4 regions of the Lysinibacillus phoenicis genome follow, and region 4 is predicted to be linked to each of the others. Evidence: riboswitches for the same ligand, from Rfam matches in the RefSeq annotation. Region 4 holds a riboswitch; each other region holds the start of a gene.
The links. A riboswitch is a leader RNA that binds a small molecule or an ion and turns the genes downstream of it on or off. The one in region 4 is predicted to bind thiamine pyrophosphate.
Positions count from the first base shown of each region.

Region 1 (4,218 bases), 1.5 Mb from region 4:
AGCTTGCTAAGGAAGCTGCTGCACGTTCAGTAGAAATGTTGCGCGATGAAGATACATTAGGATTTATCGCCTTTGATGATCGGCCATGGGAGATTATAGAGACAGCGCCTCTGAGTAGTAAAGAAGAAGCAGTAGATACGATTTTATCCGTTACACCAGGTGGTGGAACAGAGATTTATAGTTCACTTGCAAAAGCCTATGAAAATCTTGCAGATCTAAAGCTGCAACGTAAGCATATTATTCTCTTAACAGATGGGCAATCACAGTCAGGGAATTATGAAGATTTAATTGCTGATGGGAAAGAGAACGGTATCACATTATCGACTGTTGCGATTGGTCAAGATGCCGACGCAAACTTACTAGAAGCGCTAAGTGACATGGGCAGTGGTCGTTTCTACGATGTTATTGATGAGCAAACCATTCCTTCTATTTTATCTCGTGAAACAGCTATGATTTCCCGTACCTATATTGAGGATAACCCATTTTATCCAGCAATCTATAATGCGGCAGGTTGGAATACACTGTTTGCTAATGGTGTCCCTCAAATGAATGCATATATTGGGACAACAGCTAAACAAGGAGCTACCGTCATTGCAGAAAGTGAGAAGGAAGATCCTGTGTTAGCACAGTGGCAATACGGTCTAGGTAAAACATTCGCCTTTACATCCGATTCTACCGGAAAATGGACAGGAGATTGGGCAAGATGGCAGGATTGGGAGACATTTTGGCAAACACTTATTTCACAAATGCTTCCTAGTTATAATGATGTTGCCTACGATGTGAGATTGGAAACAGATGGTTCCTTTATGATTACGGATCCTACAAATGAAGCAGCATTTTTAGATATTGTAGCAGTTAATGAAGCAGGTGAAGAGCTAGAAACACAACTTGAAACCATTTCGACCTCTCAAGTTCGAGCTACTGTACAGGCTGAACCAGGATTAATTTTCTTCCGTATAGCTGATGAAAAGCAGGCCATATATCAAGCAGGACTAAGCGTTCCTTATAGTGCTGAATATGAACTACTTCCTGTAAATGAACATTTAGTAGAAGAATTAACCAAACAAACTGGTGGATCTGTCTTAAAGGAACCACAAGAAGTTTTCCGTGACTTTGCAAAAAAAGGAGCGGACCGTCAAAACATTGCCTCATGGCTTCTCCTAGCAGGCATGCTACTATTCTTTATTGATATTACAATAAGGCGTTTTGGCTGGAGCTTCCTCACAAAACCGAAGAAAAAAGAACAGCTCGTTGAGGAAAAACCTGTACAGGCAGAAGACACCAATGTTGCCCAATTATTAAAGGGTATGAAAAAAAGATCGTAATATAGTAGAAGCAGTACAAAACGAAACAGTTTTGTACTGCTTTTTTATATTCTTTGAGGTGAATGAAAAAGTAGTCCTCGATTGAGCGGTGAGGGCGAGTGCACTGCAAAGAAGTGTAACTGCTTATAGAGTTGAGGAAAACGCACCAAGAAGGGGGATCCTCGCTCCAAAAGTAAGGGAAAGCGCTCCAAGGAGTGTTGTATCCGCTCGAAAAGTAAGGGAAGCGCTCCAAGGAGACAGGTAACCGCTCCAAAAGTAAAGGAAAGCGCTCCAAGGAGTGGTGTATCCGCTCCAAAAGTAAGGGAAAGCGCTCCAAGAAGTGGTGTATCCGCTCATAAAGTGAAGGGAAGCGCTCCAAGGAGTGGTGTATCCGCTCGAAAAGTAAGGGAAAGCGCTCCAAGGAGACAGGTCTCCGCTCGAAAGTAAGGAGAAGCGCTCCAAGGAGTGGTGTATCCGCTCATAAAGTAAGGAAAGCGCTCCAAGGAGACAGGTAACCGCTCCAAAAGTAAGGAAAGCGCTCCAAGGAGACAGGTAACCGCTCCAAAAGTAAGAGAAAGCGCTCCAAGGAGACAGGTAACCGCTCATAAAGTGAAGGAAAGCGCTCCAAAGAGACAGGTAACCGCTCGAAAAGTAAGGAGAAGCGCTCCAAGGGGTGGTGTATTCGCTCATAAAGTGAGGGAAAGCGCTCCAAAGAGACAGGTATCCGCTCCAAAAGCAAATGTCCCCGCTCTAAAAGAACAAACAAAGTTATCATCAGATATAATGGAATTTCTCCATCTAATACTATATAAAAACACAGAACCCGTTCACTCAATAAAGTGAAGAATTAAAGCTCTTTACTAGGACGGTCTTCCGCAAACTGTTAGCAATCACTACGCCTAAAAGAGCACCTATAGTACTGGATGTTAAAAAGGCTGGCATGAAGAATAAGGCAGCTACGGAGGTCCCCATTAGTAACTTTGCATAAGGTACAGCGATCAGTGAAGCAAGAATTCCTGTTCCAATGATTTCGCCAATGCCAGCTAACCACATTTTACTGCTGTATTTATAAGCGAGGGCAGCACATAATGCGCCAATAACACTGCCAGGGATCGCTAATAATGATCCTGTCCCTGTAAGGATTCGAATGATGGCAGTAACAAAGGCAATTAGGACTGTAGGAACTGGTCCTAATAGAATTGCACCTACCACGTTAATTGCATGCTGGATGGGAAAGGCACGTGCAATTCCTGTCGGGATGGAGACAAAGGTAGAGCCTGCTACGGCAATAGCTACTAATAAAGCCATGACCGTTAATTTACGAATTGACATCAAGTTCACTCCTTTTGATAAAGTTTCACTAGGGAAATAAAAAGGCCGCTACCTAAAAACAATAGGAAGCGGCCTCGCGTATACAATGATAATAGCAAGTAGCGCCACTTCCCTCCGCTAGTATGAACTAGATCAGGTTCAAAGGGTCCGTATCTAAACATATACGTCTCAGCCTTTTAAAGACTCCCCTAGTGGTTAATTTTATTTAATTAGTTTACCAACATTAATGTAACATACTGCTAAAAATAGTCAATGATTTTTCAGACTACTTTGTATCTGGATGCATTAAATGAGGTGCTTTTTTCAATGTCCAGACAAGAGCAAGGAAGAAACATGCTAATAATATGATGGAGCCAAAAATATACGGGCTGTTCATATTCCAGTCGAATAATAGACCTGCTAATGCTGGTCCAATCATATTACCAAGACTCATATAAGCATTATTCAAGCCTGCAGCAAATCCCTGTTCTTTCTCTGCAAGCTTTGAGATTAGCGTATTAACAGCTGGTCGAATTAGTGTTGTTGCTGTAGAGAAAATAGTTGCTACAACTAATATAAGGGCAAAGCCAGAAACGAATAATATTAAGAAAATAGCAACGGATGCAATAAATAAATTGACTAATACGACTTTCATTTCACCAAAACGATTAAATAGTGGTGTAATAATAAACATTTGTACAACGACCCCAAAAGCACCACCGACAACTAAAATAATCGCGATATCTACGGGTGTGTAATTAAACTTTTCTGTCACGAATAAGGACAAAGTCGTTTGGAAATTAGCAATGCCGAACGAGAACACGAGCATAATTATGAGCATAACAAAATAAGGCATATGTATGGAACGAGCCATTTGCTTCGCCAGATTGTCTTGCTTTTGTTTCTGCTGAGCAGTGTTTGGTTTGGTAGAAGGTAATAAAAAGTAAGATAAAATAGATGCTACAATGGCAGCAGCTCCAGCTGTGAAAAATGGGAAGTGTAAGCTTACCTTTGCCAAAAAGCCACCAATACCAGGTCCTATCATAAAACCAAGAGACATAGCAGCACCTAACATACCCATTCCTTTCCCACGTTCTTCATAGGTTGTGACGTCGGCTACAAAAGCCATAATAGGAGGTGCAACAAATGCAGAACCAAGACCACCTAAAAAGCGTGCTAGAAAGAGCATCCATACGTCTGTAGCAAGGCCAAAGCCGATTTGTGCAAGACCTGTCACGATAAGACCGAAAATAATTAAATTTTTTCGACCATACTGATCCGAAAGATTCCCAGCAATTGGAGAAAATACGAATTGAGCTAAGGCGAACGTTGCAATAAGCATACCTAGAACTTGTCCTGCTGCACCGAATATTTTTAAGTACTCAGGCATGACAGGAATAATAATCCCAATACTCCCCATTGCGATAAACATGTTAAACATTAAAATATACAAAGCCGCCTTATTGGACTTCTGCTGGGTCATCGAATAAACCCCCTTTTTTTGTAATCAAATATAGTACAGTCTATCATAAAGAATTATCGCTTGGCTATTAGTTAAGATTATTGAAGTGGTTCGATATTTAGAATGGTTTTCCACAAAAGT
Region 1 is NZ_JBDFMP010000002.1:1,988,882-1,993,099, reverse strand. It holds gene ABC382_RS11590 (VWA domain-containing protein) at 1-1,325, shown strand, start outside; gene thiW (energy coupling factor transporter S component ThiW) at 2,136-2,636, opposite strand; TPP riboswitch at 2,729-2,836, opposite strand; gene ABC382_RS11580 (MFS transporter) at 2,902-4,098, opposite strand.
Region 1: another riboswitch for thiamine pyrophosphate. It lies ahead of thiW (energy coupling factor transporter S component ThiW); the one in region 4 lies ahead of thiT (energy-coupled thiamine transporter ThiT).

Region 2 (4,218 bases), 570 kb from region 4:
CGGATATTTATAAGGTGCTGTCAATAGTTTCACATGATCTTGAAGAGTTCGAATAAGTGCTTCATCACCATTTTCAGCATTTCGAAGTACAACAAAAGCTTTAACAATATTTCCCCGAACTTTATCTGGGCTCGCAATAACAGCCGCTTCTTTTACAGCTGGGTGCTTCATCAAAGCATCTTCTACCTCAAATGGCCCAATTGTGTAGCCAGAGGATATAATGACATCATCTCCACGACCCTCAAACCAAAAGTAACCATCTTGATCTTTATAAGCACGATCACCTGTAATATACCACTCTCCACGGAATTGTAAATTTGTTCGTTCCGGGTCATTTAAATATTTTTTAAACAGTGCGGGAGTGGTGCGATGAACAGCAATATCGCCAACTTCTCCAACAGCAACAGGGTTACCGAAATCGTCTATAATTTCAACCTTATTGCCAGGAGTTGGTTTTCCCATAGAACCAATTCTAGCTTCCATTCCAACCATTGTGCCAACAAGTAATGTGTTTTCCGTCTGACCGTAGCCATCTCGGACTTGCAAATCGAAAGTCTTCGAAAATACGTTAATGACCTCGCTATTCAAAGGCTCTCCTGCTGATACAGCTTGACGAAGTGCCGTTAAATCGAATTCATGTAAATGTTCTAGTGCTGCCATAAAACGATATTCTGTAGGTGTGCAACATAAAACATTTATTTTAAATTTTTCGAGTAACCTTAGATAGGTAGATGCATCAAATTTCCCCTTATATACAAATGCAGTAGCACCACTCCCTAATGTTGCTAGAAACGGACTCCAAATCCATTTTTGCCAACCTGGTGCTGCTGTCGCCCAAACAATATCATCTTCTTGCACACCTAACCAGTGTGGTGCTGTTGTTCGTAAATGTGCATAGCCCCAGCTATGAGTATGTACAGCTGCTTTTGGGTTTCCTGTTGTACCACTTGTATAAGCTAAGAATGCAGTATCTGTACTTTTTGTTGGAGAAGAACTTATGTAAGTTGTAGGTTGAATGCGCATTTTTTCTAAAAGTGGTTGCCAAGGTTCATGGGCCTTCCCTATAACAAATTGTTGCATTCCTTGTAAATTGTTCACCTGATCAAATTGATCAATATAAGGCTCGTAAGCAACAATTCCTTTAGCATTTGCATGCTTGATGCGATATTCAATGTCTTTAGTTCTTAGCATTTCTGAGCTCGGAATAATGGTTAATCCAGCTTTCAATGCTGCAATATATACAATATATGCTTCCACTGAACGAGGTACCATCACTAAAATCACATCACCTTTTGATAAACCTTGCATCGTGAATACGTGTGCAGCTTGATTTGCCCTTTCAAGTAAATATGCATATGTAATAAATTGTACATCCTTATTTTCCTCGTAAATAATTAATGCATTTTTTGTTGTATCTTGAGCATATTTTTCAATTTCATCTGTTATGTTATACCATTCTGGTGCAACTAAATCTTGTCTCTTCATGGCAAATGCCCCCTTTTGCTATGACACATTATAAAACTCTTTTTTCAGCATTTTCAATGGTTTGCGCTTAATTTTGGAAAAGTCATGACAACTATCATACTCTGCTATATGGCATCGGTCACATTTTGTCGATAGGTAAACTTGCTATTGAATACAATTGAAAAGTATGGTACATTTTGGTCAACTAAAAGCAAGATTGCAGGGGGACTCGTCAAGAGTTGAGAAGGTAAAACCTGACCCTTTGAACCTGTTAGTTAATACTGACGTAGGGAGCAATAAACATCTATTGATGAAAGGCTCTTTTTCGTGCATTTTTACACAAAAAGAGCCTTTTTTGCATGCTTACGTCCATCCATAAAGGAGGACTACGATGATATTTCAAACAATCCGTCAACAGCAACCACTGATTCATTGTATTACAAATTATGTGGTAGCAAATTTCCAAGCAAATGGTTTATTAGCAATAGGCGCTTCCCCGGTTATGGCTGATGATAGCCGTGAGGTAGAGGAAATGGTAGCACTCGCTCAAGCCTTGTTAATTAACATCGGTACACTCAATGATCGAACTAAAGAATCTATGTTGTTAGCAGGCAAAATGGCCAATAAACTTGGAATTCCAGTCATTTTAGATCCTGTCGGTGCTGGTGCCACTACTTATCGAAAAGAAACGGTACGATACTTGCTTGAGGAAGTACATTTTTCGGTCATTCGTTGTAATGTTGGGGAACTAGCAGCAATAGCCAATGTTGACTGGCAACAAAAAGGTGTCGATAGTGGGAATGGCTCCATTGCTTTAGAAGAAGAGGCGATCTTATTAGCCCAACATTATCAATGCATTGTTATCATAACAGGAGAACGAGATTTTATAACAGATGGTGTGGATAGCCAATGGATAAATGGCGGGAATATGCAAATGACCGAGGTAACAGGGACAGGCTGTTTACTTAGTGCTATTTGCGGTGCCGCCTATATTGCAGGCCATAATCCATACCGACAATTAGCGGACACATTAACTTACTATAAAAAAGCTGCGGTACTGGCGTCAGCGTTTACATCAGATATTGGTGATTTCCAAATAGCTTTACTAAATGCTCTTTATCGCCTATCGAAGGATGGTGAAGCTTCATGCATATTGTAACGACGATTGCAGGCTCAGATAGTGGTGGCGGTGCAGGCATACAGGCTGATTTAAAAACATTTCAGGAATTAGGGGTGTTTGGTACTTCAGTAATTACAGCTTTGACAGCACAAAATACAATGGGTGTGTCAGGAGTTTTCCCTATTGATCACTCCTTTGTTGAAAAACAATTTCAAGCTTTAATCGAAGATTTTTCAATTGCTGCAATTAAAACAGGGATGCTTTATTCCTCTGATATTATTAAAGCTATCGCACATATGATTCATAATCAAAACATCCCACTAATTGTTGATCCAGTAATGATTGCAAAGGGTGGAGAAAGCTTATTACTGCAAGAAGCTATTGAAGCAATGCGCTCTTCTCTACTACCACTTGCTACAATCGTTACCCCCAATATCCCTGAAGCAGAGGCTCTGACAGGGAGAAAAATACATGATGTTTCAGATATACGTGAAGTAGCTCAAGGTTTTTTTCAATTAGGTGTACATTGCGTCATTCTTAAAGGTGGCCATTTAGCAGATCCAAATTTTGCTATTGATTATGTATTTTTTCAAAACGGTAAATCTTTTTCTATGCAAACTCCACGTATTCAAACGTCCAATACCCATGGCACAGGTTGCACATTTTCAGCAGCAATCACTGCTTTTCTTGGTCAAGGTTTTGCGATGGATAAGGCAATTATCGAAGCTAAAAAATTTATTCAATTAGCAATTTTACATGATTTATCTATTGGTCATGGTTATGGACCAACAAATCATTTTGCTTATCAACTGCATAAGGATTCCTGTGAGGTGTTGATTTATGAAACGTGAGGATTTACAACTTTATTTTATTATGGGCACAAGCAATGTTAGTCATCAGAATCCCCTTCATGTACTAGAGAGAGCGTTGCAAGCTGGAATTACCATGTTTCAATTTCGAGAAAAAGGTTCCCATGCATTAACTGGATTTGCCTATGAACAATTTGCACGTCAATGTCAAAAACTATGTCAACAATATAACGTTCCTTTTATTGTCAATGATGATGTCGAACTTGCATTACGACTTGGTGCGGACGGTGTTCATATCGGACAAGATGATTTACATGTTAGCATAGCACGTAAAAAAATTGGTAATATGATTCTTGGTGTTTCTGTGCATTCCCAGGACGAACTAGAAACAGCCATTATCCATCAAGCAGATTATGTAGGTATTGGTCCGATTTTTGCAACAACTTCAAAACGGGATGCACAATCACCATGTGGTACAAATTTTTTGCAGCAAGCTCACAATTTCTATCCTGAATTACCAATTGTAGCGATTGGTGGAATTAACCCTACCAATGCATACGCCGTATTTCAAGCTGGGGCAGATGGTATTGCTGTTATTTCAGCTATCTGTGAAAGTATAGATATTAAGCATACAGTAAATACGTTAAGGTCTGTGACACGCATAAATGGTTGATTTTTAAACAAACTAAAACCAGTGCCTTTTTACGGTCACTGGTTTTAAGTTTATAAATGCTTAGTCAGCATTTATTGGTTGTTGTTTGGCATACCTTTTAATTGAGATTCTGCCATTTGTACAAGACGTTTAGTGATTTCACCACCAACGGA
Region 2 is NZ_JBDFMP010000002.1:4,028,974-4,033,191, reverse strand. It holds gene mbcS (acyl-CoA synthetase MbcS) at 1-1,485, opposite strand, end outside; TPP riboswitch at 1,676-1,774, shown strand; gene thiM (hydroxyethylthiazole kinase) at 1,856-2,623, shown strand; gene thiD (bifunctional hydroxymethylpyrimidine kinase/phosphomethylpyrimidine kinase) at 2,611-3,435, shown strand; gene thiE (thiamine phosphate synthase) at 3,425-4,066, shown strand; gene ABC382_RS21640 (alpha/beta-type small acid-soluble spore protein) at 4,138-4,218, opposite strand, start outside.
Region 2: another riboswitch for thiamine pyrophosphate. It lies ahead of thiM (hydroxyethylthiazole kinase); the one in region 4 lies ahead of thiT (energy-coupled thiamine transporter ThiT).

Region 3 (4,218 bases), 3.1 Mb from region 4:
CTATTAAGGGTGGTAAAGAGCAAATTGTTATCACAGAATTACCTTACGATGTCAATAAGGCGAATCTTGTGAAAAAAATTGATGAGCAACGCGTAGATAAACGTCTTGAGGGGATTGCGGAAATTCGTGATGAATCTGATAGAACTGGCTTACGTGTTGTCATTGAACTGAAAAAGGATGTACCAGGACAAGGAATTCTCCAATACTTATTTAAAACAACGGATTTACAGGTAGCTTATAATTTTAATATGATTGCCATTCATAATCGTCGTCCAACAATGATGACCTTACCATTATTATTGGATGCCTATATTGCCCATCAAAAAGAAGTAGTCACGAACCGTTCCATTTACGATTTACAAAAGGCGAAGGATCGTTCCCATATCGTGGATGGGTTAATTAAAGCCCTTTCCATTTTAGATGAAGTGATTGCAACAATCCGTTCTTCTAATGATAAAAAGGATGCCAAGCTTAATTTACAGGCGAAGTTTGATTTTACAGAGGTACAGGCAGAGGCGATTGTCAGCTTGCAATTATACCGTTTAACCAATACAGACATTACAGAGCTTCGACAAGAACAGGACGAGCTAAATAGGTTGATTGCTAAGCTAGAGGGGATTTTACAAAGTGAGGCAAAGCTTGTACGTGTCATTAAACAAGAATTGCTTGATATTAAGAAACGCTTTACAGAGCCTCGTCGCTCAAGAATTGAGCAAGAAATTGAAGAGATTAAAATTACCTTAGATGTTCTTGTACCAAGTGAAGAGGTTGTCGTAACCGTAACGAAGGATGGCTATATTAAACGTACTTCGACACGTTCACATGCCGCCTCAAATGGTCAGGATTTTGCGATGAAGGATTCGGATTACTTATTGTATGAAGCAACCTTAAATACACAGCACCATTTACTCCTATTTACAAATCGAGGCAATTATATTTATCAGCCTGTTCATGAGCTGCCAGATATTCGCTGGAAGGATCTTGGTCAGCATATTTCAAGTATCGTGCCAACGGGTGAAGATGAGTCAATTATCGCTGTATATGGCTTTGAAACATTTGATCAACCAAATACGTACATTTTCACTGCGACAAAGGATGGTCAAATTAAACGCTCTCCACTTGCCGATTACGCGGTGACACGTTATTCAAAACCAATTAAAACGATGAATGTGAAGGCTGGCGATGCCATGATCTATGCAGCGTTTGTGACGGATGACGTGGAATTGATGTTAACAACAGATACGGCTTATTCAATTCGTTTCCCAATGGAGGAATTACCAGTAACAGGTGTAAAAACAGGCGGAGTAAAGGGCATTACGCTAAAAGATGGAGAAGCCTTAGTCGGTGTGAATGTGCTACAACCAGATCAAACGCAATATGTTGTCATTGTGACACAGCGTGGGGCTGTTAAGAAAATGAATGTCGCAGAGGTTGAAGTAGCCAGTCGTGCAAAACGTGGTCTAAAAGTATTAACAGAATTAAAAGCAAATCCGCACCGCATTGTGGCCGTTATTCAAGCAACAGATGAGGAGCAGATTGTTATTGAAACAGAAAAAGGCGTGCAAGAGGTGTTAGATGTCCAAGCATTGACTCGTGCTGATCGCCATTCCAATGGATCGTTCAAAGTGGATATCGCAACAGATGGGGCTATTTCCCATGTTCTAACGACCAAAAAGGAACAATAACCAAGCTTTTTTAACGCCCAGTCTCTTTTGTGAGCTGGGCTTTTTTTGGTGTAAAACGGTTAAACCAAATTAGTACCTTGTCTTTTAAGAGTAACTATGGGTATAATAATCAACGAAAAGTTCATAGCGAAAGAATGTAGGGGGGCTAGTAGTTGCTAGCTGAGATTGTGTCCGATAGACGCTGACCCTTTGAACCTGATTTGGCTCGTACCAGCGTAGGGAACATCTATTCAAAAAAGCAAAGTTTTGAAGATTGATTGCAATTTACGTCTGGGAGGAATCCTAGGCGTTTTTTTATATTTTCAAACACCTCTTGCCCATCGTATTTACGCTTTCTTTCTGGTGACACGCATTCCTTTATGAACACTTTCATATTACAAACTGGGAGGACCTAGCATGAAAAAATGGTTATTTATTCTATTGGCTGCACTTGTAACATTAGTGGGCTGTAGTGACAAGGAGGACAAGCAGGCAACTGATAAGCTAAAAAAGGTGTCAGTAGTACTGGATTGGACTCCGAATACAAATCATACAGGGCTTTATGTCGCGAAAAAGCTTGGTTATTTTGAGGAACAAGGCTTAGATGTTGATATTATGATGCCAGGGGAAGCGGGAGCAGATCAGCTTGTAGCTTCTGGTAAGGCAGAATTTGGGGTAAGCTATCAGGAAGGCATCACACAGGCACGTGTCCAGGATGTACCACTTGTTTCGATTGCCGCCATCATTCAGCATAATACATCGGGCTTTGCTTCGATTGCTTCTAAAGGGATTACCTCACCAAAGGATTTCGAAGGTAAAACTTATGGCGGTTGGGGAGCCCCACTAGAGCAAGCGGTACTCCAATCGTTAATGCAAACAGAAAATGCCGATATTAATCAATTAGATATTGTCAATGCAGGTGATTTAGATTTCTTCACGATGATGGAAAAAGATATTGATTTTGCGTGGATTTATTATGCATGGACAGGTATTGAGGCAGAGCTTCGTGGGGAAAAGATTAATATGTTGTATTTAACGGATTATAGTGATCAGTTGGATTATTATACGCCTGTATTGGCTACTAATGAAAAAATGATAAAGGACAATCCTGATGTTGTAAAAGCCTTTGTTGCAGCTGCTTCTAAAGGTTATGAATACGCAATCGAGCATCCAAGTGAGGCTGCAGATATTTTACTAGAAGCGGCACCTGACTTAGATAAAGAATTAGTGCATAAAAGTCAAGAATGGTTAGCTGATAAATATCAGGACGATGCGAAGCAATGGGGAGAGCAAAAGCTTTCTGTATGGGAAAACTATGCTAATTGGATGTCTAGCAACAAGGTATTAGAGGGCGAGTTTGATGCAAAGCAAGCCTTTACGAATGATTTCTTACCTAAAAAGGAGGCCAAATAAATGGCAAATTCATTAATCAGTGTCCAAATTATCCCGAAAACAGAGAAATATGAGGATGTCATTCCTTATGTGGATGCAGCCATTGCTGTGATTGATGCATCTGGTGTGAAATATGAAGTACATCCGCTAGAAACGACGATGGAAGGTGAGCTGTCAACATTGCTTCAACTTATTGAGAAAATGAATGACAAGATGATAGAGCTTGGTGCTATTAATGTGATTACACAAGTGAAAATACTCTATCAGCCAACTGGTATTACCATGGATACATTAACGGAGAAATATCAGTAATGAAACAAGCGTTTCAAAAGGGAAGGACGATCATCTTTATCGCCTTCCTCTTATTCATCTGGGAACTAGTCGTGCATGTGGCTGAAGTTCCCCATTGGCTTCTACCTGCACCAAGTCGTATTCTGATGGAAGGCTTTCAGTCGTATCCAACCTTTTTACCACATGCTTTGGCTACGGTGCAATTGGCCATATTAGGTCTTGCTATTGGTATTGGTTGTGGATTAACGGTAGCTATTGTGTTGCATCGATTTTTGTTTATTCGGGAGTTGTTTTATCCGATTTTGATCATGTCGCAAAATATCCCAATACTTGTCTTAGCACCGCTGCTCATAATATGGTTTGGCTTTGGCTTATTACCAAAGCTCATTATTATTTGCCTTGTGTGCTTTTTCCCGATAGTCATTGCGGCCATGGACGGATTTCGTCAAACTTCACCTGAATTAAAGCACTATTTTGCGATGATTGGTGCGACAACTTCGCAAACTTTTTGGAAATTGGAATGGCCGCATGCATATCCTGCTATATTTTCAGGCGTTAAAATCGCTGCTACATACAGTGTCATGGGTGCTGTCATTGCAGAGTGGCTTGGTGCGAAAAAGGGTATTGGCGTATATATGACCTTAGCTCAATCCTCCTTTCGCACGGATCGTGTATTTGTCGCGATTTTTGCCATTGTTTTGTTAAGCTTACTGTTGTTTAGCAGTATACGATTTATAGAAAAAATCATGGTGAAGGGGAGAGGCAACCATGCTCAGCATTCAAAACATCAGTAAATCCTTTGATGCCCTGCAAGTCCTTGAAGATCTGTCCTTTGAGGTTAAGGATGGCGAGTTTGTAGCTATTGTGGGTC
Region 3 is NZ_JBDFMP010000002.1:399,993-404,210, forward strand. It holds gene parC (DNA topoisomerase IV subunit A) at 1-1,685, shown strand, start outside; TPP riboswitch at 1,814-1,924, shown strand; gene ABC382_RS03200 (ABC transporter substrate-binding protein) at 2,082-3,077, shown strand; gene ABC382_RS03205 (thiamine-binding protein) at 3,078-3,368, shown strand; gene ABC382_RS03210 (ABC transporter permease) at 3,368-4,141, shown strand; gene ABC382_RS03215 (ABC transporter ATP-binding protein) at 4,116-4,218, shown strand, end outside.
Region 3: another riboswitch for thiamine pyrophosphate. It lies ahead of ABC382_RS03200 (ABC transporter substrate-binding protein); the one in region 4 lies ahead of thiT (energy-coupled thiamine transporter ThiT).

Region 4 (4,218 bases):
GGCAGTTACAGCAATTTTCTCAAACGATGGAACAATATGAAAAACAGGTTGAGCCATATGAAAGCTACTTAGAGCAGTTACCGAAACTTCGTGAGCAGGTAGCATTAATAAAACAAGTAGACAAATACAAAGGGGCTGTAGAGTTAGCTAAGCAGGACGTAGCCACTTCTGACATTCACTATCAGGAGAGTAAAAAGGCTCTACAATTATTAGAGCAGCGTTGGTTGACAAGTCAGGCTAGTATTTTGGCTGAACAGTTGAAGGACGGGGAACCTTGCCCTGTATGTGGCAGTTTGACACACCAGAAAACACATAATGAGCAGCAGGAAATGATAGAGCTCTCTGAAGTCGAAGTGTTAAGGGCTAAGGCTTCTTTAGATGAGCGTAAGTACCTAGAAAAAGAAGCGCTCTTGTCATCTGCGCAACAGCTTTATCAAGAAACCTGTCAGCAACTAGAAGAGCAGCACATTACACAGCAAGACCATGCACAGCTCATCTCTACATTAAACAACATAGAGCAAGAGATTGCGACATTAAAAATTGTTCATCATCAATTAGCAGATATGCGATTAAAACTTAAGCAGCAACGTGAGAGAATAGAGCAGCTACGAACTAAACAGATGAACTTAGAGCAATATTTAGCTGAGCAGTTGAAAGAAATGACAAGACTGCAAGCAGTTCTTGAAGAACAGCTTAAACATATGCCAAACCATTTACCAACCTTGCAGCAATTACAGCAACAGCTTACAGATATCAGTAAACAAAAAATGGATTTGCAAAAAAGATGGCAAGAGAGTCAAGACGAATTGCATAGAGCGAAGGAAGCAACAAGTAATGCAAAATTGACGATGGAAATAGCCAAACAAACTTTTGAAGAATTACAACTCAAAATGAATGAAAAACGTCAGCAATTCTCAGCAAGCATGCAGGAGATAGGCTTTGACAGCTACGAGGAATATACAGCTGCCAAACGGAGTTTATTGCAAATAGAGACCCTTCGAAAAGCTTGTAGTGACTATGCTTTACAGGTACACACATTGCAAATCCAAATTACTGAAGGGGCTATGTATCTTCAAGGAAAAGAGCAACAAGATTTAGTGTCCATGGAAGCCAAAGTAGAACAACTTCGTATATCTTATGAGGAAGCATTTAAACGTTTACAACAGTTGAGAGGTTTTGCTCAAGCTTGCCAAGGTTTTATTGAAAGAGTAGAAGAAATAGCGAGGGAGCTTCATTTACTTGAGCAAGAAGCGGGAAGAGTAAAGGAGCTCTATGGATTATTAAACGGCCAAAATTCGAAAAAGCTATCTTTTGAGCGCTATATTCAAATTAATTACTTAGACCAAATTACTGAAGCTGCCAATATTCGCCTTTATCATTTATCAAATGGTCAATTTGAGCTCAGACGTTCAGATAGATTGGAAAAGCATGCGAAACAAAGCGGACTAGGTCTTGATGTCTACGATGCCTATACCGATCAACTACGAGATGTCAAAACATTATCGGGAGGCGAAAAATTTAATGCCTCATTAAGCCTTGCCTTAGGAATGGCAGATGTAATTCAAAGCTTCCAAGGTAATATTCATATTGAAACGATGTTTATTGATGAGGGCTTTGGTTCGCTTGATGAGGAATCATTAAATAAAGCAATCGATACATTAATTGATTTACAGGATTCTGGTCGCATGATTGGCGTAATCTCTCATGTGCCTGAATTAAAATCTGCAATGCCAGCGGTTTTACATGTAGAAAAGACATTAAATGGCCATAGTCAGACATACTTTGAAGTGAAATAAGTGAAAGGCGTATTTCCGAAATAGGGAATACGCCTTTGTTTTATTTTTTTCGAGAAGTGGCTGTAGGAGTTGTTCCTTTTTTTGCAGCCATTACTTTTTTGACGATAGGAATAACAATAGGTGCCAATTTTACAGCAGTTTTCACAACGTTTGATACTTTCATTAAAAAACAGCTCCTTTTACAATTATTACTACCTGTTTCGCTTAAAATTGAAACATTAACGTATTACTCGAACAGCCTGAATAATATTCCATATGACAATACCAAGTGAGACAATGGCATAAACGGCAAATGAAACTAACCAAACAACCATCACAGTATTATTACTTGACGTTGGATCTAATCTTAATGTAGAAAAAACAAAGACAATAAAAAATAGGATGCCAAAAACAAAAGGAATTAAATGAGAGACAAGTGCACGAATTGAATGTCTTTTTACATCACTATCTTTCGTTACAAAGTAAACAATTAATGGGACGATAAAAGGGGCGAAGAAAATACTAAGATAACTAAAGGCAGATAAAATTTTTTGGTTCTCCATAGTTGTACCTCCTTTTTTAATATTTACGCATGAAAAACGGCAAAGTTTCAAAAAAATAATGTATGGAAGAGGTTGTAATCATCCAATCCTTTGCGTACAATGGGATTGTTCAAATAAATTCAGATGTAACGACCACAAGGGGAGCTGATGATGTCAGCTGAGACTGGGCACGTAATGCCTTGACTCTTTGAACCTGTAAGTTAACACTTGCGTAGGGATGTGGATAGAAACCGACACTTGTACGATGTCAGGCTCTGTCCTGGCATCGTTTTTTCATTCTTTAGGAATAAAAAAGATGTCTGCATTTCTATTCCTGCTCTTGTATCCTACATCGGAACAAAGGAGAGAATATGTATGGACAAAAAAAGACTATTAATGCTTGTGGAGATTGCGATATTTGCAGCGATTGGCCTTGTGCTCGATCAAGTATCCTTTAAAGTATGGGCACAAGGTGGCTCTGTTAGTCTTGTCATGGTGCCTATTATGTTGATTGCATTTCGTTGGGGCTTAGTTGCTGGGCTAACAACGGGAGTACTTGTGGGTGTTATGCAAACCATGTTTGGTGCTTATATTGTGCACTGGCTTCAAGGATTATTGGATTATGGTGTTGCCTTTACAGTTGTAGGATTAGCAGCTGTTGTACGTGGACCTGTGTTGGATGCTGCAAAAAATATGAACAAAACGAAAATGGCACTTTACATTATCATAGGTACTGTTTTTGCAGGCTTTTTACGATACACAGCACATACAATTGCTGGAGCTGTATTTTTTGCAGAGTATGCGGGTGATCAAAATGCATGGATCTATTCTATCATTTATAATGGTACATATATGTTGCCAGCAACCATTTTAACGGCAATTGTAGGGGTGCTTTTATTCACAGCCGCTCCACAATTAATGCAAAGAAAAGCATAATAAAAGTTTCCTCAAATGATTTATTGTAAAAGGGTATAAAAGCTTTTCGTTCTATACTACTTGATGATATTCGCTTTCGCACAGAATCATTAGCAAAATTATCAACTTTTTTCAACAACAAGCAAGTCCCTTCACTCATGTGAAGGGACTTTTGGTCATGAATAGCTCTTTTAGCACTTTGCATTGTAGGAAAGCATACAATATTTAAAGCGTTTATCGTTATACGCATAAAAAGTTATGTTATATTAAAGAATAGATATTAGATGAAAGGGACGTTATAAATGATTGTAAAAACGCAAGAAGAGATTGAAGCTTTTAAAAAAATTGGACGCATTTGTGCCGAAATTCGTGAAGCCATGAAAGCAGCAACAAAACCAGGTGTTACAACACTTGAGCTAGATGAAATTGCTGGCCGCATGTTTGCAGAGGCTGGTGCTATTTCTGGACCTAAGGGGGAATATGATTTCCCAGGATATACATGTATTAGTGTCAATGAAGAAGTGGCACATGGTATTCCAGGAAAACGTGTTATTCAAGAAGGGGATATTGTGAATATCGATGTTTCTGGGTCTTTAAATGGATACTTTGCAGATACTGGCATTTCATTTGTTGTTGGTGAGGGTTATGAGGACAAAGAAAAACTATGCCGAGTTGCTAAAAGTGCTTTTGATCGAGCAATGACAAAGGTTAAAGCTGGGTCTAAATTAAATCAAATAGGTAAAGCGGTTGAACGAGAGGCGAATGCTAATGGTTTAACTGTTATTATGAATTTAACAGGACATGGCTTAGGTCAATCTTTACATGATGAGCCTAATCATATTTTAAATTATTATGATGCATGGGATTCTACGATTATGAAAGAAGGAATGGTGCTTGCTGTTGAGCCATTTATCTCAGCAAAAGCAGAGCATATTGTAGAAGCTGGTGATGGTTGGACATTTGTTACACCTGATAAATCGCTTGTA
Region 4 is NZ_JBDFMP010000002.1:3,456,592-3,460,809, forward strand. It holds gene ABC382_RS18675 (SMC family ATPase) at 1-1,796, shown strand, start outside; gene ABC382_RS18680 (hypothetical protein) at 1,837-1,959, opposite strand; gene ABC382_RS18685 (magnetosome magnetite crystal formation protein family) at 2,015-2,338, opposite strand; TPP riboswitch at 2,466-2,573, shown strand; gene thiT (energy-coupled thiamine transporter ThiT) at 2,693-3,253, shown strand; gene map (type I methionyl aminopeptidase) at 3,535-4,218, shown strand, end outside.